3 regions of the Caulobacter sp. GW821-FHT10E02 genome follow, and region 3 is predicted to be linked to each of the others. Evidence: predicted binding sites of a transcription regulator. Region 3 holds the regulator's gene; each other region holds the start of a gene.
The links. Region 3 encodes LexA, which represses DNA repair genes until DNA is damaged. Its sites were predicted from a motif close to ATGTTCNCNANNTGTTCT; they were not measured.
Positions count from the first base shown of each region.

Region 1 (7,069 bases), on a different contig from region 3:
GCGGCAGGGCGCGCGCTTGAGGGCGGCGAGGTCCTCGCGCAGCAGGGCCAGCGGGTGGCGGCGCAGGGTCAGGCCCACATGGCCGTAGTCCTCGATGATCTCGCGGCCTTCGGTCATGGGCTTGAGCGCCACGTCCGGTTCGTTGAGCTCCGGCGCCCCGGCCTGGTCGAACAGCGGCAGCGGGGCGTCACGCAGGGCCTTGATCGCCCAGCTGGCCTGGCGGCGCTGCTGCTGGAGCTCGGGCCCGAAGGCGTCGGCCTTGGCCAGTTGCTCCAGCGCCCCCGGACCCAGGCCCGACCGGCGCCAGACCTCGTCGACCGAACGGTAGGGCTCTTCGCCTCGGGCCAGCACCAGGCGCGCGGCGTCGGTCTCCTTCAGGCCGGTGACCCGGCGCAGCCCCAGGCGCACGGCGAAGCGCCCGGTCTGGCCGACCGGCTCGAGCGTGCAGTCCCAGCGCGAGGCGTTGACGCAGACGGGGCGGACCTCCACGCCGTGGTCCTTGGCGTCGCGGACGATCTCCTTGGGCTGGTAGAACCCCATCGGCTGGCTGTTGAGCAGGGCCGCGCAGAAGACGTCGGGGTGATGGCACTTCAGCCAGGACGAGGCGTAGGCCAGCAGGGCGAAACTGGCCGCGTGGCTTTCGGGAAAACCGTAGGACCCAAAGCCCTCCAGCTGGCTGAAGGTCTGCTCGGCGAAGTCCTGGGGGTAGCCGCGCTCGACCATGCCGCCCACCAACTTGTCGCGAAAATGGCTGACCCCGCCGGTCATCTTGAAGGTGGCCATCGAGCGGCGCAGCTGATCGGCCTCGCCGGGGGAAAAGCCGGCGCATTCGATGGCCACGCGCATGGCCTGCTCCTGGAAGAGCGGCACGCCAAGCGTCTTGCCCAGCACCCGCTCCAGCTCGGGCTTGGGATAGGAGACCGCCTCCTTGCCCTCGCGTCGGCGAAGATAGGGGTGGACCATGTCGCCCTGGATCGGGCCGGGCCGCACGATCGCCACCTCGATGACCAGGTCATAGAAGCTGCGGGGCTTGAGCCTGGGCAGCATGGCCATCTGGGCCCGGCTTTCGATCTGGAAGACGCCCAGGGTGTCGGCCTTGCGGATCATCGCATAGGTGCGCGGATCTTCCGGGGGAATGGTGGCCAGGTCCCGGTGGATTCCCTTGTGCTGGGCCAACAGGTCCAGGCCGCGCTTGAGGCAGGTCAGCATGCCCAGGGCCAGCACGTCGACCTTCATGAACTTCAGCTCGTCGATGTCGTCCTTGTCCCACTCGATGATCTGGCGGCCGTCCATCCGCGCCGGCTCGATCGGCACCAACTCGTCCAGGCGATCCTCGGTCAGCACGAAGCCGCCCGGATGCTGGGAGAAGTGGCGGGGGGTGTTGAGCAGCTGTTGCGCCAGCTCCAGGGTCAGGCGCAGGCGCCGGTCCGAGAGGTCCAGGCCGATGTCCTTGGCGTGGCGCTCCTCGATGTCCTCGCGCGAGAACGACCAGATCTGGCTGGAGAGCGCCTTGGTCATGTCTTCGGGCAGGCCCAGGACCTTGCCGACGTCGCGCACGGCGCCGCGCGGGCGAAAGCGCTGGACCACGGCGACGATGGCCGCGCGGTGGCGGCCATAGGTCTCGAAGATCCACTGCATGACGGTCTCGCGCCGCGCATGCTCGAAGTCGACGTCGATGTCGGGCGGCTCGTTGCGCTCCTGGCTGACGAAGCGCTCGAACAACAGGTCGTTGCGCTCGGGGTCGATGCTGGTGACGCCCAGGACGTAGCAGACCGCCGAATTGGCGGCCGAGCCGCGGCCCTGGCAGAGGATGTCCTGGCTTCGGGCGAACTGGACGATCGAATTGACCGTCAGGAAATAGGGGGCGTAGCCCAGCAGGCCGATCAGCCGCAGCTCGTGGGCCAGGGCCTTTTCGACCTCGGGCGGAACGCCGTCGGGATAGCGGCGCGCCGCCCCCTCCCAGGTCAGGCGGTCCAGGGTCTCCTGGGGCGAGCGGCCCGGTTCGCTGACCTCGTGGGGATACTGGTAGGAGAGCTCGTCGAGATTGAAGGCGCAGCGCCGGGCGATCGCCACCGACGCGGCGATGGCGCCCGGGTGCTTGGCCAGCAGGCGACCGATCTCGGCCGGGGCCTTCAGGTAGCGGTCGGCGTGGCGGTCGCGCTTGAACCCGACATCGTCGATGGTCATGCCCTCGCGGATGCAGGTGACGACGTCCTGCAGGAGGCGGCGGGCCTTTTCATGGAAGAGGACGCGGTTGGTGATCACCGGGGTGACGTCGGCCGCGCGAGCCATCTGCTCCAGCTGATGGAGCCGCAGGGCGTCGCCAGGCCGGCGGCGCAGGGTCAGGGCCAGATGAGCGTCGGGACCGAAGATCGCCGCCACCTTCCGCAGCTGAACGGCGCAGGTCTCGTCGGGCATGTCGGGGACCAGGATGGCGATCATCCCCTGGGCGTGGGCGGCGACGTCCTCCAGGGTCAGGTCGCACTCGCCCTTGCCGGCCCTGGCCTTGCCCAGGGACAGCAGCCGACAGAGCCTGCCGTAGGCGGCGCGGTCGGTGGGAAAGACCACCAGGGTGGTCTCGTCGCGCAGCACCAGCTCGCAGCCGATGATCAGCCGCACGCCCGTGGCCTTGGCGGCGATATGGGCGCGGACGATCCCCGCCACGCTGTTGCGATCGCAGATCGCCAACGCCCGGTAGCCCAGCCGCTGGGCCTCGTCGAACAGTTCTCCCGGCGAGGAGGCCCCGCGCAGCAGCGAAAAGTGCGAGGCGCACTGCAGCTCGACATAGGACCCCAGGTCCTCGCTCGTCAGGTCCTTGGGCGACGGGTTCATCCGAACACCCCGGCCATGAACCAGCGTTGGCTGCCGGTCTCGGCGTCCTCGCCGTCGCCGTCGCGAAAGATCCAAAACCGCTCGCCGCTTTCGTCCTCCACCTGGAAGTAGTCGCGGCTGCGGGCCAGTTCCGCGTCGGCCTTCCACCATTCGCCAAACACCCGCTCGGGCCCGTCGGCGCAGGCCACCCGGTGGCGCGCCCCGCGCCAGGTGAAGGCGGCCGGCGGGGCGTCGGGCAACAGGGCCACGGTCTCGATCGGTTCGGGGCGCGGGAAGAACCGGGCGGGACGGGGCCAATCGGCCGGCCAGGAGACGCCGTCGGGCGCCTCCAGGGCCGGGGCGCGTTTGACCGACCGTTCGGGAAGATCGCTTTGCGCGCTGGCCAGCCGATAGACCTGCTCGGCGCCCAGACGATTGGCCAGGGTGTCGATCAGGCCCGACAGGTCGACGGCCTTGTGGGCCTCGCCCAGGACCTGGCTCTGTTTGTAGGCCAGGGGTTCGGCGCCCGGCGCGGCCAGGACGATCTTCTCGACGCCGAACCCTGGATCGACCCTTTCCAGCTTCTCGCACAGGAGCTTGGCCAGGCGCTTGGCGTCGCGGGACGGCGAAGCCATGCCGATGCGGGCGGCCTCGATGCGGTTGTCGACCCGGGTGAACCAGGCGTCCAGGCGCCGGGCGCCCAGGCCCGCATCCTCCAGCGCCGCGCACAGGCCGTGAACCAGTTCGGTGACATAGCGGGCCATGGTCTCGGGCGCGCCGATCGGTTCGGCGAAGATCTTGCGCACGTGCAGGGTCTCGGGCGCCATCACCGGCTCGATCGGTTCGGCGTCGCGGCCGAAGGCCTGGTTCAGGCGACGCACCGGTTCCTGGCCCAGGCGATGGGACAGCGGCCCCTTGGGCGTGGCTTCCAGTTCGCCGACGGTGTCGAAGCCCAGGCGCCCCAGGCCGTCCACCAGATCGGCGGACAGACGCAGGGCCGCGACGGGCAGCGTCATCAGCTCGCGACCCGTCGCTCCGGGCGTCGTCACGAAGATCGCCCGGCGGCTGTACCGGGCCAGGGCGTGAGCGCCGCCCCAGCTGTCGGCGACGGCGACGGTGGCGGCGAAGCCCGCCTTGGTCAGGCGCTCGCGCAGGGCGATGGCCATCTTCTCCTCGCCGCCGAACAGATGGGCGCAACCGGTGGCGTCGATCACCAGGCCGTCGGTCCCGTCGGCCGCCACGGTCGGCGAGTAGTGCTTCTGGGCCCAGAGGGCCAGGCGATGCAGGGCCGCCGCGTCGCCGGCCGGATCCAGGTCGTGCAGCACCAGGCCCGGGACCAGGGCGGTGGCGTGGGCCACGGCCTGGCCCAGGCGCAGGCCCGCCTGGGCGGCGGCGAGATTCATGTGCGCGACCGCGCGCCGTCTTCCGACCCTGCCGACCATGACGATCGGGGTCTCAGGCGGCGGCGCGGTCTTGCCCTGGCTTCGCGCCAACCGATCGGTCGGCCAGCGGGGCAGGAAGACGGAGATGACCCTTGGCGTCACAGGCTTCTATCTCAAGGTCGAAGGCTTCGCCGGCCCGGCAACGGAGGAGTTCAAGAAACCAGCGGGGGCGACCCACGCCGGCGGTGGGAAGGGGCGAGGAGGGCAGGGCCGAGACCCGCCACCGCGTCGCGGCCGCCGTGGGCTGGCCCAGGTCCGCGGCGTCGGCGACCCGCCGCCATCTTCGGATGGCGATCGCCATCTGGCCGCTCTTCTCGGCGGCCAGCTGCAGACGACGCGAGGCGGTCATGGAGAGCTTGGCCACCTCGCCGACCACGCCGGCCAGGCCAGGCCAGCGCAGGCCCTCTTCCATGCAGGCCAGGACGCCGGCCTCGTCGCCGGCCTCGGCGAAGATCACCCGATCAGGCGGCAGGCCGTGCTGGGCCAGGGCCGGGGCGAACAGGTCGCGCTGGCGCAGGCACCACAGCACCGGGCCCTCGGCCCGGGCCAGGACGCCGGCGGCGAACATCGCCGCGGCCGCGCCGTGCAGCGCGCCGTCCGCGCCGCCGGCCACCTCGTGCAGGGCGCCGACGGCCAGGCCGCCGCCGGGCAGGCGATCGTCGATCCGTGGCACGCCGAACGGCAGCACCGCGCGCACGGCCGCGTCGGCCGTCTCGATCAGGCGAACCTGGCGGCGAAGCGCGTCGAGCGCGGCGGGGGTGCGGTTGGTGATCATGCTGACAAAAATGGCTATGTTCCATCTTTGTTCTCTTGGCCGCGCGAGAGTCAATCAGCCCTGGGGTGCGGCCAAGCGCGCGTCGGCGCGGAAAGCCCGGCGCGACAAGGCCTTGCGCGGACTCGGGAAAATTTCCCGACGCTCAAGCTGCGACCGCTTTTGTCGGGCGGCGGCGTCGCGCGCGCGAAAAGACCGGGCGAGAACGCCAATCGCGTTGCTGGGGAGAAGATGCGCTTAGGCCTGGGCCTAGCGAACGTCGCAGGCGCGCAACATCGCGGTCGAGGCGGCGATCGCCTCCTGGCTCGAGAGTCCCCGGCTGTCCTTGGCCCGCTTCATGGCGGCCGCGCAGACCGGGCTGCTGGCCGCCGACGCCGACGCGGTCTTGGCGCCCGGCGCGCCGGGCCCCACGCCCCAGTAGACCACCACCACGACGGCGACGAACAGGGCGAGCACGACCGCGACGACGGAGACCAGGCCTCTCGCGGCCTGGCGATCGTCACGGGCGGGGTCGAAGGTCTGGGCCGATGTCATGAGGTGATCCGCTGCGTGGCGATCGTGAACACGCGCGCAAGGACTTGAAAAGCGCGTTTCGTCCTTAACGCGCATATGGCGGCGCGGCGTTACCGCGGCGCCACGGATGCGGGCCTCGCACGGGGCGCGCTTCATCTTTTGACATCGACGACGCGGCTCGGACGAGTCGGCGGAACATTTTGGCGGGGTCGCGGATTCGCCTTTCGAACAGGAGATCCCAGCCATGACCAAGCGCGAACTGATCGAACCCAACCCCGGCGACAAGCGCTACGCCCGCCGCGACGAGAAGGGCCAATTCAGCCAGGAGGTCGATGTCGGCAAGTCCTCGGCGGCCGACCAGCGTCGCCATGCCAGCCATGACGCCGGACCCGGCCAGGGCGACAAGGGCGATCGCCAGAAAGCCTAGGGCGGCTATGCCGTCGGCTCTGATCAAGAGCTATGTCTACGATCCCGCGGGCGCGATCCTGACGATCACCTTCGTCAGCGGTCGCGCCTACGCCTATGCCGACGTCCCCAAGGCCGTGGCCGAAGGCTTGCGCCTGGCCTTCGCCAAGGGCGAGTACTTCAACAAGAAGATCCGGGACCGCTTCGAGCATACCGTGCTCTAGCCGCCGCGACGAACCGTCGCCGTCGTTTCGGCCCGCCTCGTACCCATATGCTCCTCATGCCGAAAACAGCGATGCGCCCCGCCGAACCGGCGCCGGCGGACGGCCCCTCCGCCGCCCAGATCCTTCAGCTCGAAGTCACCGCCCGGCGCGAACGGTTCGAGGCCCATGCGACCGCCACCCGCCGGGTCCGGATCTACGAGCTGAACCTGCCCGAGGGCGCCGTGGTCCAGGCCCTGGGCGCGCCCGATCAGCTGCGCGACGCGCGCGACCAGCTGCAATTGATCGTGGCCCTGACCGGCGGCGGCGTCGGCAAGTTTCCGGGCGGGCTCCTGGCCCGCGTGCCGCTGACGGCGGCCGAGCGGTTCGAGGCCATGGCCGCGCCCTTGCTCGACGCCTATCTCGTGGCGATCGGCGCCGACGAGGGCTGCGCCGGGGCTTGAGGCCTGGTCTGTCGCGAGGATCACGCCATCGACGGGCGATCCGCCGCGACCGTCGGATTGCAGACAGCCAGGGCGTTGCGCCGTGCTAAGCTTCGCCGCATGGGGAATCCACCAAACACCTACACCTTCCTCTGCCTGGCGGAGAACCAGGTCGCCACGGTCGTCGACATGCAGGCGCTCGCCGCCGAGCGCGTCCGCTCTCACGCTTTCAGCCTGCTGCGCGAGCACGCCAGCGCCGCGTCCGTCGAAATCTGGAAGGACGAGGGCCTGGTGGACACGATCGCCCGCGACGGCGTCAGGCCCTTGCCCAAACTCGCCCTCGACCAGGGCGCGGCCGAGTCGACCTAGTCGGCGTCCCATCCGCCGTCCTGGTGAGGATGGGCCATGGCCTGCGGGCCCGCGGCCGGGTCGTGGGCGATCTCGCGCCAATAGTCGACCGGCCGGCCGGCGCCGGGAAGTTCA
Region 1 covers NZ_JBWKMV010000006.1:166,829-173,897, reverse strand. The annotation lists gene AC07NI_RS25480 (error-prone DNA polymerase) at 1-2,832, opposite strand, end outside; gene AC07NI_RS25475 (DUF6504 family protein) at 2,829-4,253, opposite strand; gene AC07NI_RS25470 (ImuA family protein) at 4,267-5,028, opposite strand; gene AC07NI_RS25465 (hypothetical protein) at 5,275-5,559, opposite strand; gene AC07NI_RS25460 (hypothetical protein) at 5,783-5,965, shown strand; gene AC07NI_RS25455 (KTSC domain-containing protein) at 5,973-6,167, shown strand; gene AC07NI_RS25450 (hypothetical protein) at 6,239-6,607, shown strand; gene AC07NI_RS25445 (hypothetical protein) at 6,707-6,955, shown strand.
Region 1: the regulator LexA is predicted to act here: its motif matches at 5,045-5,062, upstream of AC07NI_RS25470 (ImuA family protein).

Region 2 (7,069 bases), on a different contig from region 3:
CGTGTGGGTCTTCAGCGTGAAGCCGGTCTTGGCGGCCAGGGCCAGCGAGGCGGCGTTGTCGGGATCGATGATGCAGGGCACGACGGGCGGCGCGTGGGTCTCGTCGATCCAGTCCAGACCCGCGCGGACCGCCTCGGTGCCGAAGCCCTGGCCGTGCGACCAGGCCGACAGCACCCAGCCCATCTCCGGCAGGCCGTAGAGGCTGGGCTGGATGTCGCGGCGCAGGTCGGCGAAGCCCACCTCGCCGACATAGCGGCCGGTCGAGGTCTCGCGCACCGCCCAGTAGCCGAAGCCCAGAACCTCCCACAGGCCCCGGGCCCGCATCAGCCGGGTCCAGGTCTCCTCGTCAGTGAAGGGACGGGCGCCGACGTGGCGGACCACCACCGGATCGGCCCACATGTCGCGGCTGTCCTCGAAGTCCGTGATCGTCGGGGGCGCCAGGGTCAGGCGGGCGGTGGTCAGGGTCGGTGCGGGCATCGCGGCTCTGAAGTTTGCGTCGGGCGATGAGCAAGCTACACGGGCTGGCAGAGCAGGGAAGAGCATGACCACGCCGCAAGACGCCATCGCCGCCCGCCGCAAGCTGACCAACAAGCTGATCGCCGCCAAGGATGCCGCGCGCCTGCGGCCGTTCTTCGATCCGCGCGTCACCCTGATCGCCGGCGACGGCTCGCTGCTGCTGGGCGCCGAGGACGTGCTGGCCGCCTTCGCCAGCCAATTCGCCGACAAGGGCTTCGGGGCCTACATCCGCACCACCGAGGATATCGCGCTCAACGCCGAGGGGACCCGCGCCGCCGAACGCGGCCGCTGGGTCGGCCAGTGGAAGGACGCGCCCGAGCAGTCCGGGACCTATCTCGCCACCTGGAAGAAGGTCACCGGCCAGTGGGTGATCGAGAACGAGCTGTTCGTGACCTTGGCCTGAGCGAGCCTGTTGCTTTTCCCTCCATGACTCGAAATTAATTTCGCCAAAGCCGGGCAGGGCCTTACGCCTTCGCTCCACAAATTGGCTCCGGGAGGGAAAAGCCTTGCTCAATCGTCGTCACATGATGTTCGCCACTGCTGCCGCCGGCTTCGCCGCGACGGGCGGCGTTCCGTCGCTGGCCTTCGCGCGCGAGGGCGAAGTCGCCAAGCTGAACGCGCTGTTCGATGACATCATGGCCAAGCAGCTGCGCCAGTCGCCGGAGACGGCGACGGGCCTGGGCCTCGACTCGGGCGAGCTGGCCTGGACCAAGGACCTGCTGACGGATCGTTCGGCCACGGCGATCAAGGCGAGCGCCGTCCAGACCAGCGAACAGCTGGCCGCCCTGCGCGGCATCGACCGTCGCGCCCTGAAGGGCATGGACGCGGCCAACTACGACACCGTCGAGTTCGTGTTGGCGGTGCAGGACGAGGGCAACAAGAAGTTCAGCTACGGCGGCGGCGGTTCGGGCGCGCCCTACGTGCTCAGCCAGCTGACCGGCAGCTACCAGCAGATGCCGGACTTCCTGGACACCCAGCACAGCATCGAGACCAAGTCCGACGCCGACGCCTATCTGGCGCGGATGGAGGGCTTCGCCCGCCTGATGGACCAGGAAACCGCCCTGGCCAAGCAGGACATGGCCGACGGCGTGATCCCGCCGGACTTCGTCATCGACAAGACCCTGATCCAGATGAAGGCCTTCGCCGGCACGCCCACGGCCGACGCGCCGCTGGTCAAGTCGATCGCCCGCCGCACCAAGGACAAGAAGATCGACGGTGACTGGGCCGCCGAAGCCTCGAAGATCTATGAAGGCTCGGTCCTGCCGGCCCTGAAGCGCCAGATCGCCCTGCTGGAAAGCGTGCGCCCCAAGGCCACCCACGATGCCGGCGTGTGGCGCCTGAAGGACGGCGGCGACTACTACGCCGTGTCGCTGAAGAACTACACGACCTCGGACCTGAAGCCCGAAGAGATCCACCAGCTGGGCCTGGACCTGGTGAAGTCGATCTCGGCCGAGGCCGACAAGCTCTTCAAGACCATCGGCATGAAGACCGGCACGGTCGGCGAGCGCATGGCCAAGCTGGGCGAGGACTTCTACCCGAACACGGACGAGTCCAAGGAACAGCTGATCAAGGACCTGAACGAGAAGGCCGCCTGGATCCAGAAGCAGCTGCCGGCTTATTTCGGCGCCCTGCCGAAGGCTCCGCTGGAAATCCGCCGCGTGCCCAAGGCCATCGAGGCCGGCGCGCCGGGCGGCTACTACAACTCGCCCTCGCTCGACGGCAAGCGCCCGGGGATCTACTGGATCAACCTTCGCGACACCAAGGAGCAGGCCAAGTACACCCTGACCACCCTGACGGTGCACGAGGGCGTCCCGGGCCACCATCTGCAGCTGTCGATCTCGAACGAAGCCAAGGGCCTGCCCATGATCCGCAAGATCATCGGCTTCTCGGGCTACACCGAGGGCTGGGCGCTCTATTCCGAGCAGCTGGCCGTCGAGATGGGCATCTACAAGACCGACCCGCGCGGTCACATCGGCATGCTGCACGACGCCCTGTTCCGCGCCGTGCGCCTCGTGGTCGACACCGGCATGCACTACAAGAAGTGGAGCCGCGAGCAGGCCGTGAAGTACATGGCCGAGACCATGGGCGACGAGGAAAGCGGCTCGATCACCGAGATCGAACGCTACGTCGTGTGGCCGGGCCAGGCCTGCAGCTACATGATCGGCAAGATCGTCTGGCTCCGCGCCCGCGCCAAGGCCCAGAAGGCGCTCGGCAAGAAGTTCGACATCCGCGAATTCCACGACGCGGGCCTGCTCTCGGGCATGACCCCGCTGACCACGCTGGAGCGCGTGATCGACGACTACATCGTCAGCAAGGGCGGCAAGGCCTGAGGCTGAAACACCAGAGACTACGGAGACGGAGGGGCTTGCCCCTCCGTTTTTCGTTTAGCCCCAGCTCTCCGACGCCCCCGCCCGGCGCGCCACCGGCGTGACGGAAGGATTGGGGCGCAGGGCCGGGCCCGGCTTGTCGGCGGGCTTGCCGTAGAGCCAGCCCTGGGCGAAGTCGACGCCGGCGGCGCGGACGATGTCGGCTACCTCGATCGTCTCGACCATCTCGGCCACGGTGCGGATCTTCAGGTCCTGGCACAGCTCGACCAGGCGGCGCACCAGGGCGCCGTCGCGGCCGTTGTCGGCCAGCTCGCGGACATAGCGGCCGTCGATCTTGACGATGTCCAGCGACAGCTGCTGCAGGTAGGCGAACGACGACGAGCCCGCCCCGAAGTCGTCCAGGCAGACCATCGAGCCCATGCCGCGCAGGGCCTGGATATGGCGGTTGGCGCGCGGCAGGTCGTCGATCGCCGCCGTCTCGGTGACCTCGAAGATCAGCCGACCCTTGGCCTCGTCGTGCTTGGCCAGCAGGCGCTCGATATGGCCGACGAAGGTCTCGTTGACGATCGTGCGGCCCGAGACGTTCACGGCCAGCTTCAGCTTGCGCTCCTGGTCGTTGGCCAGCTTCTTCACCGCCTGCTCGACGATGGCGTGATCCAGCTCCTCGATCAGGTCGAATTCCTCGGCCATGCGGATCAGGGCGAACGGGCTGCCGCCGTCCTCGAAGCGCACCAGCACCTCGTGGTGGTGCGCCGCGCCGGACTTCAGGTCGACCACCGGCTGGAAGGCGAGGTTGAAGCGGCGTTGGCTGACGGCCACGCCCAGGGCGCCGGCGCGGGCCAGGGTGCGTTTCACCGACCGGTTCATCGCCTCCGACAGCGTCATCGGCGGCATGTCCTTCAGGCCCTCGCGCAGGAAGTCGTCGAGGGCGTAACGCAGCGCGCGCAGGGCGCGGGCCGAACCGCCGCCGGCTTCCAGGGGCACGACGTGGGCGCTGGCCTCGGTGCTGACCATGCGGGTCAGGCGCTTGACCATGTTCTCGGGACGGTCGTCGCGCGAGCGCAGCAGGGCGAAGCGGTCAGGCGACAGCTGGGTGGCGGCCGAGCCGCCGTGCGACTCGGCGCGGACGGCGCTGGCCACCCGCACGTCGAGGGCGGCCGCCTCATTGGGCGTCAGGCCGTCGCGCATGGCCTCCAGGCCGGCGAACTCGACCATGGCCAGCTCCAGCTCCAGGCCGGTGACGCGGGCGGCCTCGAACAGGCCCTTGGCGATGTCGTCGAACGACTCGCGCGGATGCAGGGTGCCGGCGGTCAGCGGCGGACCGGCCGACGCGGCGGCGGTGACGGCCAGCGAAACCCGGCCGTCGTTCTCGGGCAGGGCGCGCAGGATCACGCGGACGTGGCGGTCGTCGGGACCGATCAGGCGCAGCACGACGGGGCCGCGCCGCACGCCGTCGTCGGCGCAGCTCAGCATGGCGTCCATCAAGGGCTGGTCGTCGGCGTGGAACAGGTGCGGCCAGACCTTGCCGGTCAGGCTGGCCTCGTTCAGGCCCATGACCTTCTGCGCGGCGCCCAGCGCCAGGCGCACGCGGCCGTTCTGCAGTTCGACGAGAAGATCGGCGCTGGCGAACGCCAGGCCCAGAAGGCGGCGCGGGTCAATGGACAAGTCGGCGGTCCCCCAAGAAGCGGTGAAGCTGGCATGACGGGACTTAAGGACCGGTTTCGGAGGGACGGGGACAATCCCGTATCCGGGGATATCCCCTGCGGCATTCTGGCCTACGACAGAAACGGTCGTTTCTGTGTGCGAGAACGAATGAGAACATCTTGCGAACCGAGAACAAAGGGCGTACGCATTAAGGGTGTTCCACAGGTCGTTGGGGCGGGGCGCGGTAAGCGCCGATCGAGCGACCGGAATCATGGGATAGAGGGCGGATCAACATGACAAGTCAGGCGGCATTGAAACTCGTGGGCAAGGAAGAAGGCGACAAGCAGCGCGCTCTGGAAGCGGCGCTCACCCAGATCGACCGGGCATTCGGCAAGGGCTCGGTGATGAAGCTGGGCGAGAAGGGCAAGGTCGAGATGGAGTCCGTCTCCACCGGCTCGCTCGGTCTCGACATCGCCCTGGGCATCGGCGGCCTGCCCAAGGGGCGGATCATCGAGATCTATGGTCCGGAAAGCTCGGGCAAGACGACCCTGGCGCTGCACGTGGTGGCCGAGGTCCAGAAGGCCGGCGGCACCGCCGCCTTCGTCGACGCCGAGCACGCCCTGGATCCGGGCTATGCCTTCAAGCTGGGCGTCAATCTCGACAACCTGCTGGTGGCCCAGCCCGACAACGGCGAACAGGCCCTGGAGATCACCGACACCCTCGTGCGCTCGAACGCCGTGGACATCGTCGTGATCGACTCGGTCGCGGCCCTGACGCCGAAGGCCGAAATCGAAGGCGAGATGGGCGACAGCCTGCCGGGCCTGCAAGCCCGTCTGATGAGCCAGGCGCTGCGCAAGCTGACCGCCTCGATCAACAAGGCCAACACCATCGTCATCTTCATCAACCAGATCCGTCACAAGATCGGCGTGATGTACGGCAGCCCGGAAACCACCACGGGCGGCAACGCCCTGAAGTTCTATGCCTCGGTGCGCCTGGACATCCGCCGCACTGGTTCGGTGAAGGTCCGTGACGAGATCATCGGCAACAACGTCCGCGTGAAGGTCGTAAAGAACAAGGTGGCCCCGCCGTTCCGCGAGGTCGAGTTCGACATCATGTACGGCGAGGGCATCTCCAAGCTGGGCGAAGTCATCGACCTGGGCGTCAAGGCCGGGATCATCGACAAGGCCGGCTCGTGGTTCTCGTACGGCAGCCAGCGCATCGGCCAGGGCCGCGACAATGTCCGCGAGTTCCTGAAGACCAACCCCGACATCGCCGCCTCGATCGAAGCGGCCGTTCGCAAGTCGTCGCAGAAGATCGAGGAAGAGCTTCTCGTCGGCGGCCCGGAAGAGGGCGAAGAAGACTAGGCCTTAGGGCCTTACCGTTTCGCGGCCCTCGCCCGACCCCGGGCGTCCCCGCCTTCAACACGCCCGCGGCCGGACCGCCGCGAGGGCCGCGATCGCAGGCCGCCTGGACCCCATGCCAGGCGGCCTATTTTCGTTGATGAGCCGAAGATCCTCCCCCGCGTTGCGGGGGAGATGGCCCGGAGGGCCGGAGGGGGCAAGCTGGGCCTAAGCAGCACTGGCCCCCTCAGTCGCGGAGTTTATCCTCGGACCGGCGACGCCGGACCCGTGGGCGACAGCTCCCCCGCATCGCGGGGGAGCATCTGGCCTCCGAACCCGCCCTTTTCCGCCGCAACCCGCGCCCCCATCTCCGAGTCGGTTTCCCCTTCACCAAAATCCGCGCTATGCAGCGCCCGACTCCCGGCCGCCTGCCGGACCGGTACGCCAGACTTGAGACGCTCATGCCCAGCTTGAACGAGATCCGCAGCACCTTCCTCGACTACTTCGGCAAGGCCGATCACGCCGTGACGCCGTCGGCGCCGCTGGTGCCGCAGAACGATCCGACCCTGCTGTTCGTCAATGCCGGCATGGTGCCGTTCAAGAACGTGTTCACCGGCGCCGAGACGCCGGCGCATCCGCGCGCGGCCAGCTCGCAGAAGTGCGTCCGCGCCGGCGGCAAGCACAACGACCTGGACAATGTCGGCTACACCGCCCGCCACCACACCTTCTTCGAGATGCTGGGCAACTTCTCGTTCGGCGACTACTTCAAGGAACAGGCGATCCATCACGCCTGGACCCTGCTGACCCGCGACTTCGCCCTGCCGAAGGAAAAGCTGCTGGTCACGGTCTACCACACCGACGACGAGGCGGCCGACCTGTGGAAGAAGATCGCCGGCCTGTCGGACGATCGCATCATCCGCATCCCGACCAGCGACAACTTCTGGTCCATGGGCGACACCGGCCCCTGCGGTCCGTGCTCGGAAATCTTCTTCGACCACGGCGAAGGCATCCCCGGCGGCCCTCCCGGCAGCCCCGATGAGGACGGCGATCGTTTCATCGAGATCTGGAACCTCGTCTTCATGCAGTTCGAGCAGCTGGCCGGCGGCGAGCGCGTCTCGCTGCCCAAGCCCTCGATCGACACCGGCATGGGCTTGGAACGCGTCGCGGCCGTGCTGCAGGGCGTGCACAACAACTACGACGTCGACCTGTTCAAGGCCCTGATCGCCGCGTCGGTCGAGCTGA
Region 2 covers NZ_JBWKMV010000003.1:545,914-552,982, forward strand. The annotation lists gene AC07NI_RS17740 (GNAT family N-acetyltransferase) at 1-477, opposite strand, end outside; gene AC07NI_RS17745 (nuclear transport factor 2 family protein) at 542-919, shown strand; gene AC07NI_RS17750 (DUF885 domain-containing protein) at 1,023-2,846, shown strand; gene AC07NI_RS17755 (EAL domain-containing protein) at 2,901-4,508, opposite strand; gene recA (recombinase RecA) at 4,781-5,851, shown strand; gene alaS (alanine--tRNA ligase) at 6,289-7,069, shown strand, end outside.
Region 2: the regulator LexA is predicted to act here: its motif matches at 4,659-4,676, upstream of recA (recombinase RecA).

Region 3 (7,069 bases):
CCCAAGGCCCCCGACCAGGCCGGCATTTGCCTGCCGCTGCTGACCAGCGCCCCCGCCGACCTGCCGATCCTGGGCGTGTGCCTGGGTCACCAGGCCATCGGTCAGGCCTATGGCGGCGAGGTGATCCGCGCCAAGGCCGTCATGCACGGCAAGGTCAGTAAGGTCCGCCACGACGACAAGGGCATCTTCAAGGGCCTGCCCAACCCGTTCACCGCTACCCGCTACCACTCGCTGGCCGTCCGCCGCGAAGACCTTCCCGCCGAGCTGGAGGTCACCGCCTGGACCGACGACGGCGAGATCATGGGCGTGCAGCACAAGACCCGCCCGGTGTTCGGCGTCCAGTTCCACCCGGAATCGATCGCCACCGAGGGCGGCCACCAGATGCTGGCCAACTTCATGGACTTGGCCGGCGTCAAGCGCGACGCGCAGGTCTGGGTTTAGGAAAAGTCGAAGCATGTCCGACGCTTTCAAGCCGCTGCTGGCCAAGTTGGCCGACGGCCAGACCCTGGACGACGCCGACGCCGAGATCTTCTTCGCCGCCTGCCTGCGCGGTGAGCCGACACCGGCCCAGGTGGCCGCCGCCGTCACCGCCATGCGCCTGCGCGGCGAGACGGTGGGCGAGATCGCCGCCTGCGCCCGCGCCATGCGCCGCGCGGCGGTCCAGCTGGAGCATCCGTACGAGGTCATCGACGTCTGCGGCACCGGCGGCGATGGCCTGCATACGCTGAACATCTCCACCGCCGTGGGCTTCGTGGCCGCCGGCGGGGGGCTAAAGGTCGCCAAGCACGGCAACCGCGCCATCACGTCGAAGTCCGGCACCGCCGACGTCCTGACCGCCCTGGGCGTCAATATCGACGCCACGCGCGAGCAGCAGCGCCGGGCCCTGGACGAGGCCGGTATCTGCTTCCTGTTCGCCCAGGCCCACCATGGCGCGATGAAGCACGTCTCGCCGATCCGCCAGCAACTGGGCTTCCGCACCATCTTCAACCTCTTGGGCCCGCTGACCAATCCGGCCGGCGCCAAGCGGCAGGTGGTCGGCGTCTCGGCCCCGCGCTTCGTCGAACCGATCGCCAAGGCGCTTGGAGCCCTGGGCGCCGAGCGCGCCTGGTCGGTGCACGGCTCGGGCATGGACGAGCTGACCACCACGGGCGAGACCGAGGTCGCCGAATGGCGCGACGGCCGCATCCACCTGTTCAAGATCACGCCCGAGGCCGTCGGCCTGCCGCGCGCCTCGCTGTCGGACCTCACCGGCGGTGATCCCGAGTTCAACGCCGCCGCCCTCACCCGCCTGTTCGACGGCGAAAAGGGCGCCTATCGCGACATCGTGCTGCTGAACGCCGCCGCCGCCTTCCTGGTCGCCGACAAGGTCGAGACCCTGGTCGAGGGCATCGAACTGGCCGCCGACGTCATCGACGAAGGCCGCGCCAAGGCCGCCCTGGCTGGCCTCGTGGCCGCTACGAATACGGAAGTGAACGCGTGACCGACATCCTCGCCAAGATCGCCGCCTACAAGCGTGACGAGGTCACCGACCGCAAGCGCCGGCGTACGTTGGGCGCCCTTGAGAACGCCGCCCAGAACGCCTCGTCGCCGCGCGGCTTCAAGCGCGCCCTGGTCCACGGCCACGCGCCCGGCAAGCTTTCCCTGATCGCCGAGATCAAGAAGGCCTCGCCGTCCAAGGGCCTGATCCGCGCCGACTTCGATCCGCCGGCCCTGGCCCGTAACTACGAAGCCGGCGGCGCGGCCTGCCTGTCGGTGCTGACCGACGGTCCCAGCTTCCAGGGCGCCGACGCCTATCTGATCGACGCCCGCGCGGCGACCGCCCTGCCCTGCATCCGCAAGGATTTCCTGGTCGATCCCTGGCAGGTGGCCGAGAGCCGCGCCCTGGGCGCCGACGCCATCCTGGTCATCCTGGCGATGATCGACGACGTCGTGGCCGCCGAACTGATGGCCGAGGCCAAGCGCCTGGGTATGGACGCCCTCGTGGAAGTCCACGACGAGGCCGAGATGGAGCGCGCCGGCGCCCTGGGCTCGGACCTGGTGGGCATCAACAACCGCGACCTGAAGAGCTTCGTTGTCGACCTGGCCGTCACCGAACGGCTGGCGGCCCAGGCCCCCAAGGATGCCCTGCTGGTCACCGAGAGCGGCCTCTTCACCCACGACGACGTCGTGCGGATGGAAGCCGCCGGCGCCAAGGCCATGCTGGTGGGCGAAAGCCTGATGCGCCAGGCCGACGTCACGGCCGCCACCAAGGCCTTGCTGGGCTGACGGATCGGGTACGCACCATCTGGCGTTTTCCCCCTCGCCCGCTCACAGTCTCCCAACAAGAACACGGCCACGCGAGGAAGCGCGCATGCATTGGGTCGCCCGCGTGGTGAATTGGTCCCTCGTCGCCTTCTTCAAGCGCGAGGGCTGGACGATCGAGGGCTCGGCCCCGACCACGACCCGCAAGTTCGTGATCATCGCCGCGCCGCACACCAGCAACTGGGACTTCGTCTACTTCCTGGGCGCGGCCGACGCGCTGAACCTGAAGCTCAGCTTCATGGGCAAGGCCTCGCTGTTCCGCTGGCCGTTCGAGAAGCTGATGAAGGACCTGGGCGGCGTGCCGATCGACCGCTCGCAGTCGCGCGACACGGTCCAGGCCATGGCCGACGAGTTCGCCCGCCGCGACGAGTTCATGCTGACGATCGCGCCCGAGGGCACGCGCGGCAAGGCCGGCGGCTGGAAGACCGGCTTCTACAACATCGCCCTGAAGGCCGGCGTACCGATGGTGCCCGGCTTCATGGACTACAAGCGCAAGGTCGTGGGCCTGGGTCCGGCGATGATGCCCAGCGGCGACTACGAGAAGGACCTGGCGGTGCTGGCGGCCTTCTACGCGCCGGTTACGCCCAAGCATCCGGAATTGAAGACCGTCCTCTAGGTTGGCTGAAGCCTGATCGGCCGCTAGGGTCCGCGCCGCTCTTCCCTGAAAGGAATCGGATGCGGGCGTTCCTGTCCAAGCTTCGTCGCGCTCTGTCCCTGACGCCGACGCCTCCGCCGGCCACCGACGCCGTCACCGCGCCTCAGGAGCTCTGGCACCTGGTCGGCGCCGCCGACGCCGACTTCATCCGCGTGGGCCAGCAGTTCAAGGAGCTGTTCGTCGCCGCCGGCCTGCAACCGCACCACGCCATCCTCGACGTCGGCTGCGGCATCGGTCGCGCCGCCGCCCCGCTAGTCGACTACCTCGACGAGAACGGCCGCTATGCCGGCTTCGACGTCATGGCCCAGGCCATCGACTGGTGCAAAGCCAACATCGCCGTCGGCGACCCGCGCTTCGAATTCACCCACGCCGACATGCACAGCGACCGGTACAATCCGGGCGGCTCGCAGCCGGCCAGCGCCTTCGTCTTCCCCTATCCCGACGCCAGCTTCGACTATGTCTGGCTGGGCTCGGTGTTCACCCATCTGCTGGCCGCTGACCAGGCCCAGTTCGCCCGCGAGATCGCCCGGGTGCTGAAGCCCGGCGGGACCAGCATCATCTCCTGGTACCTGATCGACGAGGAAGCCCGCGCCAACACGGGCAACGGCCAGATCGCGTTCGACTTCGTCCACGCCTTGGACGGCTGCTGGACCGCGACGCCGGAACTGCCCGAAGCGGTGATCGGCTACGACCTGGAGCCGATCCTGGCGCAGTACGAGACCCTGGGCCTCGATGTGCTGAACCAGGCCCTGGGCGTCTGGCGTCGCCAACCGATGCAGGACCAGGACATCATCATCGCCCGCAAGCGCGCCTGAAAGCTTTCGTTAAGCTTTTGATTCTGGGCGACATTTACCTCGTCGCCGAGCCTAACCCTTGATTCTGCAAAGCTTTTCCGAGCGACGACGCCCCGACTTGACTTTAACGCGGAACGCCTAGAGAACATTCGCAAGGTTTGCGGTTTGTTCCGCGCTCCAGCCGAGGTCGCCATGCTCACGCGCAAGCAGCACGAACTGCTGATGTTCATCCACGAGCGGATCAAGGAGACCGGCGTCTCCCCCTCGTTCGACGAGATGAAGGAGGCCCTGGACCTGGCGTCCAAGTCGGGCATCCACCGGCTGATCACGGCCCTGGAGGAGCGCGGCTTCATCCGCCGTCTCGCCCACCGGGCCCGGGCGCTGGAAGTGGTGAAGCTGCCGCAACAGGCCACGACGGCCGCGCCGCCCAAGGGTCGTGGCGCGTTCCGCCCGCAGGTGTTCGAAGGCGGCGGTTCGCCCCCGCCCTCGCCGGCTGCCTCGTCCGCCCCGGCCAATGACAGCCGCGAGCTGCCGATCCTGGGCAAGATCGCCGCCGGCACCCCGATCGACGCCATCCAGCACGAGCGCGAGCGCCTGCCGGTGCCCGAGGCCATGCTGGGCAATGGCGAGCACTATGTCCTCGAGGTGCAGGGCGACTCGATGATCGAGGCCGGCATCCTCGACGGCGACTATGTGATCATCAAGAAGGGCGACACCGCCACCTCGGGCGAGATCGTCGTCGCCTTGGTCGGCGAGGAAGCCACGCTCAAGCGCCTGCGCAAGAAGGGCGGCTCGATCGCCCTGGAAGCCGCCAACCCGAAATACGAGACCCGCATCTTCGGCCCCGACCAGGTCGAGGTGCAGGGTAAGCTGGTGGGCCTGATCCGCCGCTACCACTAAGCTGCTCTGGCGACTTGAGAATTGGCCCCGACCTCGCTTGAGGATTGGGGCCTTTTCGTATCGGGACTACAGCCGCCCCTCCTCCGCCAGGCGTTTGGCGGCGGCATCGAAACCGGCCCAGGCGGCGACGGCCAGACCCGCGCCGGTGCTGACCCGGCGCACGCCCAGCGCGCCCAGGCTCTCGACCGACATGTCATTGCCCCAGAACAGGATGTTGACCGGCTTGGGGGCCACGGCCTCGACGATGGCCTTGATCTCATCCGGATCGGTCACGGCCGGGGCGTAGAGGCAATCGGCGCCAGCGGCGGCATAGGCCTTCAGACGCTCCAGGGTCGGGGCCAGGTCGCGGACGCCCCGCAGATAGCCCTCGGTGCGGCCGACCAGGATCACGTCCTGGCCCGAGGCGTCGATGGCGGCGCGGGCGGCCTTCAGGCGCTCGACGGCGACCGGCAGATCGTAGAGCGCCGAGCCCGACCAGTCCTCGATCGACAGGCCCGCGACGCCGGCCTCGATGGCCAGGGTGACGCTTTCGCCGACGCCTTCAGCGGTATCGGCGAAACCGGCCTCGAAGTCCGCGTTCACCGGCAGGTCGGTGGCGGCGCACAGCATCTTGAGATGTTCGATGACCTCGTCGCGGGTGATCTCGCCGTCGTCCTTGCCCATGGCCCAGGCCGCTCCCGCGCTGGTCGAGGCCAGAGCCTTGAAGCCCAGCTTTTCCAGGCGCTTGGCGCTGCCGGCGTCCCACGGATTGGGCAGAGCGAAGCAGCCCTCGGCGTGCAGGGCGCGGAAAGCCGCGCGGCGGGCGGCGAACGGGTTCGACATGGCGGAGACTCCTGTGGTGCTGCTGAAGCCTTAGCCTCCGCTGGTGACATCGGCTGTCAGCAGGCTCCACGGCCGATCGCCCCGCAACGGCTGAGCCCAGACGATGCGCCAGCCGTCGGACCGGCGATAGAGCTCGGCGGCTCCGCCCTTGGCGAAATCCTCGGCCGCCAGCAGCACGGTTTCGGCGCACAGCGGCGGCGTTCGAGGTGGCATCGGCCCTCTGATCACCACGACCTCGCTGCGGACGCACAGGCCCGACAGCGTCTCGGCGTCGGGCGTCTTGCGGCCCCAGACCAGCGACAGCCGCACGGGCGCGCCCGGTTCCGGCGCGCAGATCCGCTTGTCGCAGGCATAGAGGCTCCAGGTCGCCGGCCTCAGGCCCCGTCGCCGCGCCCACAGCTCGGCCCCGAACCGCTTGGCGTCGGTGCGCAGCAGCACGGCCGCGTCGCCTGAGCGGACGGCGGCCGTCGCCCCGTCGGCGGCGATCCAGGCGTCCGGCGCGGCGGGCCTGGGCCACAGGGCGACCGCCAGGGCCAAAGGCGCGCCGATCCAGCGCAGACGGCCGCGCCACAGACACAGCAGCATCAGCCCCAGGAAGGCGACCACCAGCACCTGTGGGGGCGCGCTGGCGACGATCCTCTGCGCGCCATGGGCGTCGGCGAAGCCGTTGGCGATCCCGACCATGCCGTCGACGCCCCAGCCCGCCACGGCCAGGAACGGCGCGCCCAGGCCGAAAGGCTCCAGCAAGGTGCCGATCGCCAGGAACGGCATGATCACGAACGAAGACAGCGGCGCGACCGCCAAATTGGCCGGCAGGCCCCAGACGGCGACGCGGTTGAAGTGCTGCATGGCGAACGGCGCGGTGGCCAGGCCCGCCACCAGACTGGCCGCGACCGAAGCCGCCAGCCAGGTGAAGCCCGCCTGCGGCCAGCGGATCCACCACGGCGTCGAGATTTCCTTGACCGGCTGCGGCCAGCTTTCGGCCAGGGCCACCAGGGCGGCGGTGGCGGCGAACGACATCTGGAAGCCCGGCTCGCCAGCGGTCTCCGGCTTCATCGCCAGGATCATCAGGGCCGCCACGGCCAAGCCATGGAGGGTGATGGCCCGGCGATCAAACAGGATGGCCAGGAAGGCGACGCTGGCCGTGATCGCCGAGCGCTCGGCCGGCGGCGGCGCGCCGGAGATGACCAGATAGGCCAGCACAGCAACTAAACCGGCGACGGCGGCGATCTTCTTGCCCGGCGCTCGCAGCGCCAGCCAGGGCCAGGCGGCGACGCCCAGCCGCACCGCGCCGAACACGAAGCCGCCGACGATGGCCATGTGCAGGCCCGAGATCGACAGGATATGCGCCAGGCCCGAGGCCCGCATGGCCTCGGTTTGGTCCTCGGTGATCCAGGCTTCGTGGCCGGTGACCATGGCCGCGCCGATGCCGCCGCTGCTGGGGCCCATCCGCGCCAGGATCCGTTGGGCCAGACTCCAGCGGAAGGCGTTGATCGCCATGATCAACCGCAGCCGCAGCGGCGGCGGATCGAGACGCGTCGTCGAAAGCTCGCCGATCACGAATCCCACGCCGCCGATCGAGTCGAACCAGGCGTCG
Region 3 covers NZ_JBWKMV010000001.1:1,313,168-1,320,236, reverse strand. The annotation lists gene AC07NI_RS05895 (anthranilate synthase component II) at 1-441, shown strand, start outside; gene trpD (anthranilate phosphoribosyltransferase) at 455-1,480, shown strand; gene trpC (indole-3-glycerol phosphate synthase TrpC) at 1,477-2,265, shown strand; gene AC07NI_RS05880 (lysophospholipid acyltransferase family protein) at 2,351-2,917, shown strand; gene AC07NI_RS05875 (class I SAM-dependent methyltransferase) at 2,923-3,771, shown strand; gene lexA (transcriptional repressor LexA) at 3,943-4,650, shown strand; gene AC07NI_RS05865 (isocitrate lyase/PEP mutase family protein) at 4,717-5,472, opposite strand; gene AC07NI_RS05860 (ComEC/Rec2 family competence protein) at 5,503-7,069, opposite strand, start outside.